2 linked regions of the Acidithiobacillus ferrooxidans ATCC 23270 genome follow. The protein of the gene in region 2 interacts with the protein of the main gene of each other region in a pairwise test. Links are inferred from orthologs where the notes say so. Each region holds a gene or a part of one and is shown on either strand. Other genes may lie near its edges.

Region 1 (8,576 bases), 770 kb from region 2 along the record:
AAACGTGCGTGAATCTGCCCGATGGCCTGTCCGAGGGGGTAGTTCGGGGCCAGTTCGTGGGTAGGCGCCGCTGGCAAATCAGGGGGTGGTACGGAAGTCATCACCGGCGCCACGAGATGTTCCCAATAGGCCCCGGCACTCTCCTGCACAGCAGCGCTCAGCGACCGCTGAGTCGGGACGTAAGCAGGACTTTTGGTAGCGGTCGGGCCCTGGGAGAAAGGCTGGACCGGAACGGTAACCCGGGGTTGCGCCCCACCCTGCTCCGCGATCACCCGTCGCAGAGTATGAAAAAGAAAATCGTGTATCTCGCGGCCGTCGCGAAAACGTACCTCCGCCTTGGCGGGATGTACATTAACATCTACCCGCCCGGGCGGCAGCTTCAGGTAAAGCGCATAGAGAGGGTGACGATCCTGAAAAAGCACATCGTTATAAGCCGCACGCAGGGCATGGGTAACCACCGGATCACGCACCGGACGACCGTTCACGTAAAAATACTGTTCATCTCCGCGAGCGCGGTTGTAGGTGGGCAGGCCCAGCCAGCCGCTGAGAGACAAGCCCTGATCCTCCTGTTCGATATACAGTGCATTGGCCAGAAAGCCTTCCCCCATTATGGCGGCCACTCGCGCTGCCCGACTTTCTGCATCCGTAGCCGTAGGAAATTGCACAAGAGAACGGCCGTTCTGGATGAGCTGAAAAGCCACCGGGAAGTTGGCTAGCGCAATCTGACGCAACACCCTTTGATTGCGCGACAACTCGGTGGCCGGACTACGCAGGAACTTACGCCGTGCGGGCACGTTAAAAAAAAGATCAGCCACACGCACCGTGGTTCCTGGTGCCCTGGCTGCGGGCTCCGGAGCGGCAGCCGTGCCCCCTGTTACCTGCAGCCGCACCGCCTGATTCTGGCTGCGCGCCCGCGAGAGGAGTTCCAGGCGCGAGACGGAAGCGATCGCTGGCAAGGCCTCACCGCGAAAACCCATGGTCTGGATCGCCTGGAGGTCTTCCCAGGTCGCCACTTTACTGGTGGCATGGCGCTCCAGGGCGAGGGGCAGATCCTCGGCCAGGATGCCGACACCATCATCTTCCACACTGAGCAAATCCATCCCACCACCCTCCAGATGGATGGTAATCCGCGTGGCTTCGGCATCCAGGCTGTTTTCCAGAAGCTCTTTCAGGATGGAGGCAGGACGTTCCACCACCTCACCGGCGGCAATCTGATTGGCCAACGTTGCATTCAGGCGGTGAACGCGGGGTGCCTGTTCATTCCCCATGGCAGATTTTCCGGGTGGATGCGGGCGTCAAGAAAATGGTCCAGTCCTGAACATGGGGCTGATGCCCCAGCCATTCCAGACGGTGACTGCCGTTGTCCAGAATACGGAGGGTGAGTGACAAATCGGCAGGGGGCAGGAAACCCGCACCTCGCTCCGGCCATTCCACCAACCACAGGGAAGGTTCTGTCAGATAATCACGGATACCGATGAATTCCAGCTCCTCCGGCTCTTGCAGACGATACAAATCAAGATGCAGAGCCGGTCCGATCCGGGTCGGATACTGTTCCATCAGGGTATAGGTCGGGCTTTTGATGTTCCGGGTAACGCCCAGCGCCTTTAAGATGGCCTGGGCCAGAGTGGTTTTACCGACCCCCAGATCGCCCTCAAGATAAATAACCGCAGGGATATGAATGCGCTGGGCAAGCTGTCGCCCCCAGTCCCGGCAGGCTTCTGCATCTGCGAAATCCCAGTGCATCCGATACCAGGTTCAGGGTTTTAGCAGATGCTGAAGAATATCCGAGCGACTGATGATACCCAGCAATAAACCGCTGTTATCGACCACCGGCACGGCATGTACATCCTTGCGCAGCAACTTCTCGGCCACCGCGTCCGTATCTTCATCGGGGGCGGCGGTAATGACGTGGGAGCTCGCCAACTGACCGGCGGTCACCGCCGTGACTTTGCGTAGCTCTTCCTCGTATTCATGCATACCGCCCAGAGGGATCAGACCATCCAGGATAGTAAGCATGGTCGGCAGATGCACCTTGCGGTGGGCGTCGATCAGATCCCGTTCGCCGATCATTCCGACCAGATGATCCTCGCTGTTCACCACAGGCAGGCTGTGGTGCCCGGAACTGAGGAGCACATCTCCCACTTTATCGACCGGATCATCGGCCAGCACCGTAACAACTTCGCGGTTCATGATATCTTGGGCCGTTTTCATCAGGATCGTCCTTCCGCCATGGCGTCATATAATACGTTGAGGATAGTGTCTATTTCCGCTGCTGTCACCGACAGCGGCGGAACTATGGTGAGGAGATCACCGAGGGGACGGCTGTAAACGCCCATTTCCCGTGCTCTCCGGCACACTGCGTATTCGACGCGATCTCCGTAGGGATAAGGCGCATTCGTCCCGGGGTCGCGCAACGCGATGGCGGCCATCAAACCGAACTGGCGGACCTCCCCTGCCCACGACTGGCCGTGAAAACGCTGCAGCCCGGCTCGCAACCGGGCGATCTTCTCGGGCAAAGCAGCCAGCACACCACCTTCCGCAAAAAGTGCCAGGTTCTCCAGCGCTACCGCACAGGCCAGAGGATTGGCGGTGTAGGTATGCCCGTAGTAAAACTGCCGGGTTTCCCCGAAAGGCGCAAGAAAGGCAGCATAAACATGTTCTGCGGCGAGGGTCGCAGCCACCGGCAAGTAACCACCACTCAGCCCCTTACCCAAGGCCAACAGGTCTGGTTCGACAGACTCCCACTCACAGGAAAAAAGCTTGCCGCTGCGGCCGAAGCCGGTCGCGACCTCATCAATGATCAGCAAGACCTCGTAGGCCCGGCACAGATGTTGCGCACCGGCCAGAATGCCGGGCGGGAAAGGCAATATGCCCGCGGCGCCCTGCACCCCGCCCTCCAGGATCACGGCCGCAATCTCGCCGCTCTGCTTCTGAAGCGTCGTTTCCAGCACTGCCAGCCATACGGCTGTTGCCTGCTCCGGATCCCCCTCGCAGTCTTCCCACTGCAATACATAGGGGCTCGGCAAGCGTAAAGTGGGGAACAGGAGGTGCCCGTATACCTCGTGAAACAGGGGGAAGCCGCCCACCGAAACGGCGCCAACGGTGTCCCCATGATAGGCATTGTCCAGGGTCAGGAAGAGGCGTTTTTCGGGGCGGCCCAGATTACACCAGTACTGGGCCGCCATCTTGATGGCGACCTCGACCGCCTCGGCGCCGTCCTCCGAAAAAAAACAATGTTGCAGGGAAGGCGGGGTAATTTCTACCAGCGCCTTGGCGAGACGAATGGCCGGAGCATTGCCCGCACCCAGGGCCGTGCTGTGTGCGACCTTGCCCAACTGCCCGATCAGGGCGGCATCCAGTCGGGGATGACGGTGGCCGTGAACATTGCACCACAGGCTGGCGATCGCATCCAGACAGCGATGACCTTGCGTATCATACACGTAGTTGCCTTCTGCACGGTCGATGATCCACGGGTCGTCATCCCCGTAACACTGCATCTGGGTGAAGGGATGCCAGAAATAACGGCGATCCCATTCCCGCAATACTTCAGTTTCCGTCATGACGTTGCGTCAACTCCTGTAAAGCGCGGGGCACTGCCGCCAGGATGTCCCCGGCCAGCAGGCTGGCCTCGCCCATCTCCGCGGCCGCGATATCGCCCGCGCGGGCATGCAGGCACACGCCGAGGGACAGCGACCGGTCGGCGTCCAGACCGACCGCCAGCAGACCGGCCAACAGGCCGGTCAGCACGTCCCCGCTGCCGCCCGTGGCCATGCCGGGATTGCCCAAAGTACAGAGATTCCGGACAGCGCATCCTAGCAGGAGACTATGGTGGCCCTTGAGGACCCAGTAGCCGCCATAGCGGGCACGTAACCGAACAATCGCCGCGATACGGTCTGCCTGTACAGCGGCGACCGTTATCCCCAGCAGGCGGGCCGCTTCGCCCGGATGTGGGGTAAACAGACGAAGTGCGTCGGTGGTCAGCAGTTTCGGACCAAAACGCGCGAGAATGTTCAGGGCATCGGCGTCCCATACCTGGGGACAGGACAGTGTACCGATTTCCAGCAACAGATCATGGGCGGCCAGGCCCTGACCCAAGCCAGGGCCAACAGCCAGGACGGCGTGGTCCGGCAAATCTCCAAAAGCCGCAGGCCAGTCCCGCCAGGTCGCTTCCGGCAGGTGTGCTGCCAAGTATGGGATCGCCGAGGGATGCCCCACCGCCGTCACCAATCCGCTGCCCACCCGATAGGCGGCGGCAGAGGCCAGCGCCAGTGCCCCGCCCATGCCCGGCCCTCCGCCTACTACGAAAACGTGGCCGAAGCTTCCTTTGTGCGCCTGCGGGCTGCGCACCGGCAGGCCCGGCATGGCCTGCCAGTTCAGGGCAGCAAAAGGTTCTGTCATGGTCACGCCCTCTCGATATCCTCTTCAGGATACGCGCTGACATGGTGCAAGCTCAAATCCGCCCCCGCATACTCCGCCTCGGGATCCAGACGAATCCCGATAAAGTACTTGATGCTGCCGTAGACGATACCACTGCCCGCCAGGGCGACCAGGACGCCTAGTGCGGTGCCCAGCAACTGAGACCAGAAACTGACCCCACCGGCGCCGCCGAGGAACTGATGTCCAAAAATTCCGACGGCCAGTCCACCCCACACCCCGCAAACACCATGGAGCGGCCAGACACCCAGCACGTCATCCAGACGCAGGCGATGCTGCACAAAGGTGAACAGGTAGACAAAAATAATGCCGGCAATGGCACCGATGGCCAAAGCCCCAATGGGTTGCACCACATCGGAACCGGCGCAGATGGCCACGAGACCTGCCAGAGCGCCATTATGAACGAAGCCCGGATCGCCCTTCCCTACCGCCAGCGCCGCCAGCATGCCGCCCACCAGTGCCATAAGCGAATTGAGTGCCACCAGACCCTGCACAGCGGCAATTTGCTGTGCACTCATCACATTAAAACCAAACCAGCCGATGATCAGAATCCAGGAGCCCAGCGCCAGAAAGGGAATGTTGGAAGGCGGCATGGCGTGTACCGCACCATCTTTCCCGTAACGCCCCTTGCGCGAACCCAGCAGCCAGACCGCCATCAGCGCCATCCATCCACCCATGGCATGCACTACCACCGAGCCTGCGAAATCGTGGAAAGGTGCACCAAAAACGCTGGTAAACCAGGCTTGAATACCATAATGACCATTCCAGACGATCCCTTCGTAAAAGGGATAAACCAGTCCCACCAGAAAGGCAGTCGCCAGCAATTGGGGATAAAAACGTGCCCGTTCGGCAATACCACCGGAGATAATGGCTGGCACCGCAGCAGCGAAGGTCAGCAGGAAAAAAAACCGCACCATCTGAAAACCATGATTGCTTGCGGTCAGAGCCTTTACATCGGCAAAAAAGCTGATGCCATAGGCGATATGATAACCCACAAAAAAATAGACGATGGTGGATATACCAAAATCACTGAGAATCTTCACCAGCGCATTTACCTGGCTGCGCCGTCGTACCGTACCCAGTTCCAGGAAGGCGAATCCGCCATGCATGGCAAACACCAGAATGGCGCCCATCAGCAAAAAAAACACATTTCCGCCTGGAGGCGTGACTCCTGTGGGTATCATGATGGCTGCTTCCTCTCGAAATTGATGGCTTTTATCTTTACGAAACGATGGGTAAGTGCTTATTCGTCGAGCAAGCGACGACCATGCAAGGCGCGCCCGAGGGTGCTGCGATCGACATATTCCAGTTCACCACCCACCGGCACCCCCCGCGCGATACGACTGATGGTGACACCGTCAGGAACCAGTCCAGCGAGAAACTGGGCTGTAGCCTCTCCTTCCAGGGTAGGATTGGTCGCAAAAATCACTTCCTGCAAGTCTGTTTCACCCAGTCGCGCGCTGAGGCGGTCGATATGCAGGGCTTCGGGACCGATGCCGTCCAGGGGCGACAAATGCCCCATCAATACGAAAAATTCGCCGACGAACACCCCCGTATCCTCGATTGCACGCAGATCAGCGGGCGATTCCACCACGCACAAAATGGAACGGTCCCGGTGTTCGGAACGACAGACGGCACACAATGGCGCTTCGCTCAGGTTGTTGCAGCGCTCACAAAAACGGACCACCGCGTGGGCTTGCTGAAAGGCTGCGGCGAGTTGCGGCATGAGATCGCGCTTACGCACCAGCAACTCATAGCTGATCCGTTGCGCCGAACGCGGGCCAATACCCGGTAGGCGGCGTAGCAGTGCCACCAGGGCGTCCATACTCGGAACGTCTGCCATAAGTGCCTAGAAAGGCAGGTTCATGCCCGGAATATTCATGCCGCCAGTCACTTCCGACATCCGCTCCGCGCTGACCTTCTCAGCAGTGCGCACGGCGTCATTGATGGCCGCTGCCACAAGATCTTCGAGCATCTCCTGATCGCCGTCGGTCAGCAGAGAGGGGTCGATGCGAACTCGCCGCACGTCATGTCGGCAGGTCATGGTGACTTCCACCAGATTGCCACCCGCGTGGCCCTGCACCTCTACCTGGGCAAGTTCTTCCTGCGTCTTTTGCAAACGCTCCTGGAGTTGCTGCGCCTGCTTCATGATATTCCCCAGTCCACCTTTCATCTTTTCCTTACCTCCCTGTTTACGTTTCATTGTGAGCTGACGGCATATCGTTTGAGGATGCCGCCACGATTTCAATGGATTCTACGCGGGCATCCAGGGCTTCGAGGAACGCGCCGATGCGCGGATCCGCGGCCACACGTGCCTCTGCTGCAGCTTGCCGGGACGCCAGCTGCGCCCGGTCTTCCTGCACCAGGCTGCCCACCCCGGTCTCTATGGTGAGAGCAACAATGCTGAGCCTGGGCTCCCGGCCGTAATATGCCGTAAGCGCCTGATGTAACGCCCGGCGGGCCTCGGTCTTGAGAAGGAACGGCAAATAATTGGGCTCCACGGCCAACTCCACCGCCTCCGGATCGCAGCGCAGGGCTTGTCCGTAGCGCAGGTACTCGGCAATCATCGGCGACACCGCCAGCGATGCCAGTACGCGACGCCAGTCTGCTGCTGGCGCGGTCCCGGCATCCGCATCGCGCTGACCGGACGTCGCTACCGGCGACGGCTCCCGGACTTCATCCCGTGAACGGATGGAGAGCAGGGGAACCGAATGATCCGATAGCGGTGAAGTTGCCTCGGGCATAACGAATTCGCGCGTCGGGGGAAGTGACTCGCCAGGATGCCGGTTTTCCCCGCCCGGGAGGGCCGCTGGCGGCGAGTCGGGCGATGCTGAACCGGAAAAGCTCAACACCCGCAGAAAGGCCATCTCCAGCGCCATGCGATCATCTGGATAAAGCGCAAAGTCACGTCGTGCCGAAAGGAGCAAAAAATACCAGGACTGCAGGGTAAGCGGGCTGATTCTCCCGCGCAGATGCACGACCGCCTCGGCGCCATCGTCATCCGGATCGGCTGGAAGAAATTGCGCCAGAGCGATGCGATGCAGGCCTTCTATGACCAGGTCCAGCAGGCCGGGCCCGTCCATGCCCCGCGCCAGATGATCACCCACTATGGCGAATACCTGTGCAGCATCTCGGTCCACCAGCGCGGCGATCAGACCCAGCACCGCGTCATCGCCGCTGCGCCCCAGCATCGCGAGCACGCCGTCGCGCCGCACCGCGCCACCACCGTGGACAATAGCCTGATCCAGCAGACTCAAGGCGTCACGCAGACTCCCGTCGGCAGCGCGCGATAGTATCTGCAGGGCGGCGTCCTCCGCCGGCACCTGTTCCAACGACATGATCTGCCGCAATCTTCCCTGAATCTGGGGAACATCCAGGCGACGTAAATTAAACTGCAGGCAGCGGGAGAGCACGGTTATCGGCAGCTTCTGTGGGTCCGTAGTCGCCAGCAGAAATTTGACATGTTCCGGCGGTTCTTCCAAGGTTTTCAGCAGCGCATTGAAGCTGTGCGCAGATAACATATGCACCTCGTCAATGAGGTACGCCTTGTAGCGACCAGCCGTAGGCGCATACTGGACATTGTCCAGAAGGTCGCGGGTCTCATCCACCCGGGTACGGCTTGCCGCGTCCACCTCCAGCAGATCCACGAAGTTCCCTGCAGCAATACTGCGGCAGGCGCTGCACTCTCCGCAGGGGTTGCTGCTCACGCCTCGCTCGCAGTTCAGACACTTGGCGAGCAGCCGCGCCAGAGTCGTCTTGCCGACGCCCCGTGTGCCGGTGAACAGAAAAGCATGATGGATGCGGCCGGAATCCAGGGCATGGCGCAAGGCGGAGACGACGGCCTCCTGCCCGACAAAATCGTCAAAATGTTGGGGTCGCCAGCGGCGGGCCAGCGCGAGATAGGCGCTCATGCGGCTCTGAAATATAGGGTGGCGACGCCGATCAGCCGCACCCCGGCACCTGGATCACCGGCTGCCGCTGCTCCCTTCCGGGCCTGACGGGGTTCACCAGTTACCACTGCGAGGGGACCGATCTTTGTCGCCATAGAAAACCTGAGACTGTCCACTGACGGACGATGATTGGCGGAGAGGGTGGGATTCGAACCCACGGTACCCTTTTGGAGTACACAGCATTTCCAGTGC
Region 2 (10,547 bases):
CCGATGCGGCGTAATATATGGATTCATGCGGATGATGTCAAACCTTTTCTGGGTACCTCTTTGCACGCGCCGGTCCTGCAGATGCCGATGCTAAAGGTCCAGGACCATACCATCACTGGCGGGAATGACGCCCTCCGGCAACTCCGCCGCCAATGTCGCGTAATCCACGTCATGGGTCATGTGAGTAAGAATGGTCCGTTCCGCGCCAATCCGGCGCGCCCAGTACCGGGCCTCTTCGACATGCAGATGGGTGGGGTGATATTCATAACGCAGACAATCCAGGACCAACACTTTCAAACCCCGCAGCAGCTCTAGGCTGGCGTCTGGAATCGTTTTCAGATCCGTCAGATACGCCACATCATTGAAACGGTACCCGAGTATGGGTAGATCACCGTGCAGCACGGGTATGGGCGTCACCCGAACCCCGCCAAAGGTCTGCGGCGATACGATCCGGTGCATGGACAGGGAAGGTTTCGCCCAGGCCGGATCCGGCGGCAGAAAACAATAGCGGAAACGGCTCTCCAGCTCCGCTGCCGTGCGCTCATCCGCATAGCAGGGGATCACGACCTCCTGTGCAAAATTGAAGGCGCGCAGATCGTCAACCCCATTGATATGATCGGCGTGAAAATGGGTATAGAGCACGGCCGTCAGCGACTGCACGCCGGCACGCAGCATCTGCTGACGCAGGTCAGGACCGGTATCCACCAGCAGATCAACGCCTTCATCCCGCACCAGGATACTGGCCCGCAGGCGGTGATTGCGCGGGTCGTCGCTACAACAAACCGGGCAGTGGCAGGCAATCACCGGGGTTCCGGCACTGGATCCCGTACCGAGGAAAACCACCTTCATGACGCTACCGCGTGTCTGAACAGGGCGTGGAAATTGGCGGTGGTCTGCGTGGCGACCGCCTCCGGCGCCTCGCCCCGCAACGCTGCGAGAAAGGCCGCGACATGGGCCACGAAAGCCGGCTCGTTGCGCCTGCCGCGCTGCGGCTCGGGAGCCAGATAAGGCGCATCCGTCTCCACCAGCAGGCGATCCGCCGGCAGCATCTTCGCCACCGCCTGCAATTCGACGGACTTCCTGAACGTCACGATGCCGGAAAAGGAGATATAAAAACCCATATCCAGGGCCGTCCGCGCAAAATCTCGGTTTTCGGTAAAGCAATGGATGACGCCGCCGGCGGCCGCCGCATCTTCACTGCGCAGCATGGCAAGGGTGTCTGCGGCCGCCGCACGGGTGTGCACGATCAACGGCTTTCCTGTGGCCTTGGCCGCCGCTATATGCTGGGCAAACCGTTCCCGTTGCCAGGACAAGTCCCCTTCGCTGCGGTAATAGTCCAGGCCGGTCTCCCCGACGGCAACCACCTTATCGGCGGCCAGCGCGACCAGCAGACGCTCCCATTCCGGCGTTGCCCCAGCCGGTTCGTTGGGGTGTACTCCCACTGCCGCCCATACGCCGGCGTGCCCGGCGGCAAGGGCCTGCACCCGCGGCCAGTGCGCCTCGACGACGGCGGCGATCAGCATTTCCCCCACGCCCGCCGCCCGGGCACGGGCCAGGATCTCAGATCGGTCTGCGTCAAAATCTTCGAAATCCAGATGACAGTGCGAATCTACCAGCATATCAGGAATGGCCTTGCCGCGGGTTCAAGCGGATTTTTCCTGCGCGACAGGCCGCGCGGGGGACAGATTCCGCCGCTGCCGGGCCGCCTCGAAGAGGCAGATCCCGGTAGCTACGGACACGTTCAGGCTTTCGATGGCTCCCATCATGGGAATATGCGCCAAGTAATCGCAATGCTCCCGGGTAAGGCGGCGCAAGCCCTTCTCCTCACCCCCCATCACCATCACTAGCGGCATGTCGAGGTCCAGCGCATAAAGGCTCCGGGAACCCTCCCCCGCCATCCCGACCAGCCAGAATCCCGCCTCCTGCAGCGAGGACAGAGTGCGCGACAGATTGGTCACGGTACAGACCGGAACGCGTGACGCCGATCCGGCGGACGCCTTGCGCACGGTAGCATTGACCGGGCAGGCGTTATCCCGGGGCAGAATCACCGCGTCGACCCCCGCCGCCTCCGCACTGCGCAGGCATGCCCCAAGATTATGGGGATCCAGCACACCATCCAGCACCAACAAAAAACCACAGCCGTTCAGTTGCGCGAGGATCGCCTCGAAATCTTGTCCGGGAAAGGCGCGCAGCAAGCCGCCCACGCCCTGGTGCCGGTCGGTGTTCAGTTTCCGGCCGAGCGCCACACTCCGCCATTCCTGCACCGGCAGACGCTGTTCTGCAGCCTTCTGCACTAAAGGCGCAATGCGCTCATCAGCCCGCCGCTCGACGGCAACCCAGAGTTCCAGCAATTCCTCTGCATCCAGTGCCGCGCTGACCGCATGGATACCATAAAGGGATTCTTTAGTCACACGCAGCTCCAGGCAACATCGCGAGCCCCTCCAGAGGACGCCGGGAGGGAGGTATATAAGGCAGTCCGACGCGAGCAAATGCAGTCACCTCATCGGGTGCCGGTGCCTCATCCCAGCCGGGCAAGCGGCGACAGGCAGCGACAAACCCGGCCGGTCCGGTATGGGCGATCTGCGCAAACCCCAGAAACTCGGTCGGGGCCTGATAAAATTTCACCCTGATGCCTTCATGACTCCATGCCTCCCGTTGCCCGGAGGCAGCCCTCGCGAACAGAGGACAGGCAGCCAACGCGACGTCCCACTCGTCCAATGCCAACCTCCCCTCGCGCAGAAACTCCAGGCGCGGCACCGGCCATTCATCCCGGCGCAAAGAGCCGGTACGCTGCAACCGCCACCCCTGGCCTGCAGCCCAGGCAAGAACCCGCGACTCCAGATCCAGATAGACCGGCAACGGTAGCATCATGGGCAGGACACAATCTGCAGAAAACCGTCAAAACGAGCGATCCACATTTCGACCTAGAAGCTGTCGAAAATATCATCAACGATATTGTCCGCCACCGCGAAGCCGGCACCCAGCCCCAAACCGGTCATGACATTACCCAGGAAACCGCTCCCCATACCCGGCTGCCCCTGCATGGGTGCATTCCAGGGACGCTGCTGTCCCATATTGGGGTTCATTCCACCCTGCCCCATCCCCTGCATCTGCATTTCCAGTTGCTGAATATGCTGCGCCATCTGCTGCAGCATCATCCCTACATTCTGCTGCTGTTGCTGCAAATTCATGGCCAGACCGCGCAATTCCATACTGATCTCGCGCCCGGTCATGTTATCGGGCGCCATGGCGCTCACCCGTCCGGCCACCTGCTGCAGGGCCTGCAGGTTATTCTGGGTCTGTTGCTGCAACTGATTGTATTGTTGATCCAACATTGAGTAATCCATGATCTGCTCCTGATGTGATTGCAATGATATCCATTGCAAAGATAATACCCATTGGTTGGATAGACGGGAAGCCTGTACAGTTCCCTAATCACCCAGATCGGCCAGCTACTCCTGAAGGCGAACGCGCCGCTCCCATGCGCGCCACACGCCACGCGCCAGCAGCACCAGAATGGGTCCGATAATCAGGCCGATCAGACCAAACGCCTCGGCGCCGCCAAGGATGCTGAAGAACACCAGAAAGAAAGGGGCTTGCGTCTGCGAACCGGTGAGCAGCGGGCGGACCACCAGGTCCGCCGCGGTAATCACGATCAGCCCCCAGATCAGGACGAGCAGACCGGCAAACCAATGCCCCGTAAAAGCGAGCCACAGGGTGGCAGCGCCGACTACCGCCGTCGCCCCGAAAGGGATAGGCGATATCAGCGCCGTGGCAACCAGCCAGAGGGGCCACATACCCAGTCCGGCAACAGCGTAGGCAATGCCGATAAACATGCCCTCTACCACACCTACACCGATGAGGCCGATCAACACCGAGCGCGCCGCATCCCGACTGGCGGCCAATAAACGATCGCCGCGATCACTGCCCCATATTTGTCCGGCCCCAAGGCGCAACGCCTCCGTCAGACGTTCGCCATGGAGGGCCAGCGCAAACACCGTCAGCGCGGCAAAAAACGTGTGCAGGGTGAATATCCAGAGTTGGCTCAGAGAATCGGTGATGATGCCGGAATGTGTGCTTACCAGCGCGGAGAGGTAGGCACCGTTCAGCCCGCGCAGGTGGCTGAGCAACCAGTGTCCCACATAGGGAATTTTCATCACCTCCGGCGGCACGACGACAAGGGGACCACCCGACTGCCAGCGGGAAATCAGCAGTGCCAACTGGGGCAGGACCGAATCTACAATGATGACCGCGGGAATGATGATGATCGCCACCCACACCAGGGCATGGACAAGGGAGCCCAGCCAGCGCGGCATATGGAAGGCACGCTCCAGACGCAATTGCCAGGGCCAGCCCACCGTCGTCAGCACCGCCCCCATCAGCAGGGGACCTGCGAAGGGGCTGAGGGTGTATGCGGCGCCAGCGTAGACCAGCAGCAACACGAACGTGCCCAAGTTGGCGTAGCTGGTTGACTTTTGACTGTTTTGCACCATCTTCCCCTGATGTGAATCCGCAATGGAGAGCAAAGCTACCACAGCGCCCCGCCGTTGAAAATGCGCGGAAGCGCCACAAAACCCTGAAGGATTGGCCGGTTAGTAAAGGTGAATACCGGCGCGCTCCCAGACTGGCTCCACACCGTCGGGCAAGGGTAGCAGATGGCCGATGGCCGCGTGACCGGCGTCCGGACCATGAAAGTCGGAACCCACAGAACCGGCCATGCCCAACTGCTGTGCCAGGCGCCCCAGATGCTCGCGATCACCGGCTGCCTGACTGCCGGTACAGACCTCGAGACCGACGCCACCCGCGTCCCGAAATGCGCTGAGCAGAGCGCGCAATCTGGTTCCACTGAGCTTATAGCGACCGGGGTGGGCGAGAACGGCATATCCGCCCGCTGTATGGATCCAGCCGACCACCTCGGTCATGGGAATCCAGTTGCTGGGTACATAGGCCTTGCAACCACGCCCCAAATATTTGCCAAAGGCCTCGTTCGCGTCTGCACAGCACCCCTCGCGCACCAGCCAGCGCCCGAAGTGGCTGCGCCCCACCATCCGGCTGCCCGCCATCGCCCGCGCTCCGGCTTCTGCGCCGGGAATACCGGCATTTGCCAGCAAGCGGTCGATCTCCATGGCGCGCCAGTCGCGGAACGCCATGATCCGGCTCAGTCCTTCCTGTAAGACGCTGTTTTTCGGATCAACGAAAAGGCCCACGATATGGATGCCCTGGGTTTCCCATTCGCTGGAGATTTCCACGCCGGGGATGAGCCGGATATCCAGTGTCTCAGCCTGTACCGCGGCCTCATCCAACCCCGCCGTGTTGTCATGGTCCGTCAGTGCCATGACACGCACTCCCGCCCCATGCACCCGCTGCACCAAGTCAGCAGGCGTCATGGTGCCATCGGAGGCCATGGAGTGCATATGCAAATCGACCGGAGAAACAGGATATTGCTGCGCCATGAGGAAGTTCCTGGATAAAATGGGAGCCGCCCTTTGCAAAACCCGGCGACATTCCGTGCTAGCATACCATGCTCAACTTCATCGGGGCATATCGGAGGCAGCAGTGGCTCTCATCCTGGACATAGCGGGCGCACAACAGCGCTTTGAACAATACGCCAAACCCGTTCTCGGTGCCTTTGCGGCGAGCGGCATTGCCACCGGAGAACAGATCACCCCGCCACTAATCGTGGACGCCCTGCGCCAGCTTTTCAAGGTGCTGACAACGGATGTGGCCTCCTGGGATCCCACCCTGCCCGACGACGAAGCGGAGCGCATCGGTGACCTCGCCATCGGTTTGCTGATGGACCTCGCCACCTGGGCCGATCGTCTGGGTGAACGTCCGGCGAAAACCGCCCTGGAAATGATCACGGTCAGTATCGCCGCGTGGGTATGCAACCAACATGGCCTCATCCACACCTTGGAACCGGTGGTCAACGGTCTGGCCATTCTGGCCAACGGTCACGCCGAGCCCGCCGAACTGCGGCCCCTCGCCCGCTTGACGGGCGAGGTGAAAGAAGCCGCTGCAGCAGACTACGCTGCCGATCTGGATGGCGCAGACCCGCACCGCCCCTGGCGCATCCTGCTGCTGAACTGGGGGATTACCGCGACGCGCGCCCATGATCCTGTGGAAATGCGCAAGGCTTTTGCAGCAATCATTCACTACTTGCCAGCCGATGCCCCCCGCTTCTTTCAGGAGGGAACACAGCAGATGGCGCAGGGGGATTTCCCCGACGCGGTAAGGGCGGTGATGACGGAAGCGGCGGAAGGGGCTGGACACGGCCTGCACTGAAGCCCGGAAAAAAGCCCGGACGACTGGCGTCCGGGCCCTTTTCACTTCGGCACATCCCCGCGTCCGTCCAGACAGGGGATCTCAGCAGTGACCGGCAGTCAGAGCTCTTTGCCGTGATGCGCCAGGAAGTCGGCGACACCTTCGCTGGTCGGCTTCATGCCTGCTTTACCCTTCTGCCACTGGGCAGGACAAACTTCGCCGTGTTCTTCCGAGAATTGCAGTGCGTCCACCATCCGGATCATTTCGTCGATGTTGCGGCCCAGGGGCAGGTCATTGACCACCTCGTGACGCACGATGCCTTCACGGTCGATCAAAAAGGAACCGCGCAGGGCAACCTCATCGTTGAGCAGGACATCGTAATTGCGGGCGATGCTCTTGGAGAGGTCGGCGACCATGGGCAACTGGATATGGCCGATACCGCCCTTCTCTTCCGGCGTGTTCTTCCAGGCCAGATGGGTGAAATGGGAGTCCACGCTGCAAGCGATGACCTCGGTATTGCGGGACTTGAACTCGTTCAGGCGATGATTGAACGCCAGAATTTCCGAGGGGCAGACAAAGGTAAAATCGAGGGGATAAAAGAACAGAACCGCATACTTTCCCTTAATATGCTGAGAAAACTGAAACTTTTCGTTGATGCTGTTATCTGGCATGACTGCGGGGGCTACAAAATCGGGGGCAGCTTTTCCTACTAATACGGCCATTGGGTTTCTCCTCTGTTGAAACGACGGGACAAAGTCTGAATTTTCACTATAGCAGAAGTTTTTCGCACCCTGCCAAACGCCCTTAGCCTGCGACGCCATGTAATATTAGTCTAATTTTATCTATTTTCCAACCCACCTCCGGGGCTGCCATTCCTGCTGGGCTGCCTTTCCCGAATCCGCCCCCAACTAGTGCGCAGCACTGCCGCCTTAGGCTAGAATAGACCCGCGACCCGCCGGCACATCCGGCTATAATCCATCAGACTCAACCGTGAGGAGCTCCGCCCCCATGACTTATGTGGTGACTGAATCTTGTATCAAGTGCAAATATACTGACTGTGTAGACGTCTGCCCGGTGGACTGCTTCCGCGAAGGGCCGAATTTCCTGGTCATCGACCCCGATGAGTGCATCGATTGCACCCTCTGCGAACCGGAATGTCCTGCGGGCGCCATTTTCCGCGATGACGACATGCCGGATGGTCAGAAAGAATTTGAAGAAATCAACGCCCGTCTTGCCAAGATCTGGCCGGCCATCATCCAGAAGAAAGCCGCACCGGAAGATGCCGATGCCTGGCTGCACGTCAAGGATAAGCGGGGACTGCTCGAAGAGTGAGTGACGCTGGCGCCCGCGCCGCGCTCCGTTCTCCCAGCTTTTACCGCCTGCTCAGTCTGGTTCGCGCGTACCGGGGACGCATCGCCGTCGCCATGCTGTTCATGGTGATTTCGGGCGCGGCCACCGGCGGAGTGGCCTACATGATCAAGCCGGTCCTCGACCGGATATTCATCGACCGCAACGCCGACATGCTTATCTGGCTGCCCCTGGGTGTCATCGCGATCTACGCGGTCAAAGGGAGCGCCGACTACCTGCAGGCCATCACCCTCGCCCGGGTGGAAGAAGACATTTTGCGCCGCCTGCGCGAACGTCTGTTCGCCCACACCCTGCGTCTGCCCCTCGGCGTCCTGATCGATAACAGTCACGGCAGCACCCTGTCCCGGATGAGCCTGGACCTGACCTTGTTGCAGCAGGGGCTGTCGGTGCTGGCGCGCTTCTTTCTATCCACCTTCCAGATCATCGCGCTGATGGCGGTGGTATTTTACATGAGCTGGAAGCTGGCGCTCATCAGCTTGGTCACCCTGCCCATCGCGTTTTATCCCCTGATTCGTTTCGGGCAGAAATTGCGCCAGCGCGGCGAGCGCCAGCAGGAGCAGATGGGCCAGATCATGGATCAGTTCTCCCAGAGCCTGCGCGGCGCCGAGGTCATCAAAAGTCAGGGCAGTGAAGCCTTCGAGGCACAACGGTTCGGTGTTCAGGCGCGGCGCTATTTCGACCTGATGATGCAGATCGCCCGTATCCAGAAGGCGACCGTCCCTATCATGGAAATGATCGCCGCGCTGGGCATCGGGGTCATCATCTATCTGGGCGGCAGTCAGGTGGTGAATGGCGACATGACGACCGGGGCCTTTTTCAGCTTCCTGACAGCGCTCGGGATGGTCTACGAGCCGCTGCGCCAGCTTTCCTCGGCCAACAATCAACTGCAGCAGGGACTCTCGGCCGCAGACCGCCTTTTCGCCTGGCTGGATCAGCCCGCAGAATCCGGTACCCGTTCCGCCATCCCGCGCCCCTGGGGCACCTGGCAGTGCCACGACCTCCAACTGCAGATGAGTGGTGAAGCGATTTTGCGCGGACTCCAGTTCACCATACCACCGTTGAGCACGACCGCCATCGTCGGTTCCAGCGGCGGTGGAAAAACCAGTCTGGCGCGGGTGATGCTTGGCCTTCTGCCGCCCAGTGGGGGAGACATCACCGTGGCGGGGCAATCCATTCGCGAACTTCCTTCCGACGATTACCGCAGCTATTTCGCCTTTGTCGCCCAGGAGCCTGTACTTTTCACCGGCAGCGCTCTTAGCAATATCGCCTACGCCGACGCGCAACCGGACCGCCAACGCGCCGAGGCTGCCGCGCGGCAGGCCCACACCTGGGATTTTCTGGCCACGACCGGCGGGCTGGACACGCTGATCAAGGGTAATGGCGGCAATCTTTCCGGGGGACAGCGCCAGCGGCTCGCCATCGCCCGCGCGCTCTATCTGGATCGCCCCGTACTGGTCCTCGACGAGGCCACCAGCAACCTCGACAGCGAAAGTGAAGAACACATCGCGGAGACCCTCAGCGCTCTCCACGGCCGCAAAACCATCATCATCATCGCACACCGTCCGCGCACCACCCGCCTCGCCGATCAGATCATCCGCCTCGAACGCGGCCGGATCGTGGCGGATGACCAGGGGCACGGGGCCGCATAGCGGTTCAGACGGTCGTCACAAAGCCTCCCGCGACATCCAGACGCCGCGCCGCCAAGGCTTCATCCAGACGCCCCACCGGGAGATGGTGAGGTGCTTCCCGCAAGAGCTCCGGCTGCTCCAAGGCCTCTCGGCGAATCTGCGCCATCACCGTCACGAAACGATCCAGGGTCGCCTTGCTTTCGGTCTCCGTAGGTTCGATCAGCAGGCACTCCGGCACCAGTTGGGGAAAGTAAACGGTCGGCGCGTGAATCCCGAAATCCAGCAGGCGCTTGGCCACATCCAGCGCCCGTATACCGGTCGCCTTCTGCAGATCGCTGACGCTCAGGATGAACTCGTGACTGGCCCGCCGCTCCGGGAAGGCCGCCTGATAGCCCACTCCCTGCAGCTCCCTGAGCAGATAATTGGCATTGAGCGCGGCATAAGCCGATACCCGGCCCACCCCCGCCCGCCCCAGGCGCCGCAGGTAAGCATGGGCGCGCAGCAGTACGCCGATATTTCCGCCATGGGCGCTGAGCCGACCAATGCTCCGGGGCAAATCCCCTTCGTCCAGCCAGCGCAGCGCGCCTGCCGCTTCCCGTGCGACCACTGGCAGGGGCAGAAAAGGACGCAGGCGTTCCTGTACCGCTACCGCACCCGCACCCGGCCCGCCGCCGCCATGAGGCGTGGCAAAAGTCTTGTGCAGGTTCAGATGCATCGCGTCAAAACCCATCTGCCCCGGCTGCACCCGACCGAGAATGGCATTGAGATTGGCGCCATCATAGTAGAGCAGCCCCCCTGCCTCGTGAACACGTGCCGCAATTTCCGTAATCCGACGCTCAAACACCCCGAGGGTGGAGGGATTGGTCAACATGATCCCTGCGATATCTGGCCCCAGATGCTGATCCAAAAAGGCCATATCCAGGTCACCGTCGGCCAGATTAGGGATTTCCACCACGTCAAAACCCGCCATCTGGGCGCTGGCCGGATTGGTACCGTGCGCTGCCGTGGGAATCAGCATCTTCCGTCGCCCGTGGTCGCCGTGCGCCGCATGATAGGCGCGGATCATGGCGACACCGGCCAGTTCGCCCTGGGCGCCCGCCGCCGGGGTCAGGCTCACCGCGGCCATGCCCGTCGTCGCCGCCAGCCATTCCTGCAACTCCCAGAGCACCTGCAACAGTCCCTGCATACCCTGCGCCGGCGTATCCGGATGCAGGCGTGCGAAGCCCGGCAGCGCGGCCATGGTATGGGCAATCCGCGGATTATATTTCATGGTGCAGGAACCCAGCGGAT

Evidence for each region.
Region 1: the proteins of rlmB (region 2) and tsaE interact in binary tests that used the Escherichia coli proteins (3 or more experiments, as listed by UniProt). The link is inferred for Acidithiobacillus ferrooxidans ATCC 23270 from one-to-one orthologs.

What each region holds. Positions count from the first base shown.
Region 1 is NC_011761.1:1,670,816-1,679,391, reverse strand. What follows is about bases 1-2,952. They hold tsaE (tRNA (adenosine(37)-N6)-threonylcarbamoyltransferase complex ATPase subunit type 1 TsaE), read right to left. Parts: upstream 1,744-2,952; coding sequence 1,258-1,743; downstream 1-1,257. Other genes in these bases: bioA (adenosylmethionine--8-amino-7-oxononanoate transaminase), read right to left, coding at 2,211-2,952; AFE_RS08905 (CBS domain-containing protein), read right to left, coding at 1,756-2,211; mutL (DNA mismatch repair endonuclease MutL), read right to left, coding at 1-1,268. Outside these bases: more of bioA, read right to left, coding at 2,953-3,560; AFE_RS08895 (NAD(P)H-hydrate dehydratase), read right to left, coding at 3,547-4,398; AFE_RS08890 (ammonium transporter), read right to left, coding at 4,401-5,618; recombination mediator RecR, read right to left, coding at 5,678-6,277; AFE_RS08880 (YbaB/EbfC family nucleoid-associated protein), read right to left, coding at 6,284-6,637; dnaX (DNA polymerase III subunit gamma/tau), read right to left, coding at 6,627-8,345. UniProt on the Escherichia coli protein: Required for the formation of a threonylcarbamoyl group on adenosine at position 37 (t(6)A37) in tRNAs that read codons beginning with adenine.
Region 2 is NC_011761.1:898,604-909,150, reverse strand. The notes cover bases 528-3,508. They hold rlmB (23S rRNA (guanosine(2251)-2'-O)-methyltransferase RlmB), read right to left. Parts: upstream 2,412-3,508; coding sequence 1,644-2,411; downstream 528-1,643. Other genes in these bases: AFE_RS04630 (AI-2E family transporter), read right to left, coding at 3,453-3,508; AFE_RS04635 (hypothetical protein), read right to left, coding at 2,925-3,347; AFE_RS04640 (hypothetical protein), read right to left, coding at 2,404-2,871; AFE_RS04650 (TatD family hydrolase), read right to left, coding at 846-1,619; AFE_RS04655 (MBL fold metallo-hydrolase), read right to left, coding at 528-849. Outside these bases: more of AFE_RS04655, read right to left, coding at 91-527; more of AFE_RS04630, read right to left, coding at 3,509-4,493; AFE_RS04625 (PHP domain-containing protein), read right to left, coding at 4,593-5,453; AFE_RS04620 (hypothetical protein), read left to right, coding at 5,557-6,282; AFE_RS04615 (peroxiredoxin), read right to left, coding at 6,381-6,983; ferredoxin FdxA, read left to right, coding at 7,270-7,593; AFE_RS04605 (ABC transporter ATP-binding protein), read left to right, coding at 7,590-9,278; aminomethyl-transferring glycine dehydrogenase subunit GcvPB, read right to left, coding at 9,283-10,547. UniProt on the Escherichia coli protein: Specifically methylates the ribose of guanosine 2251 in 23S rRNA.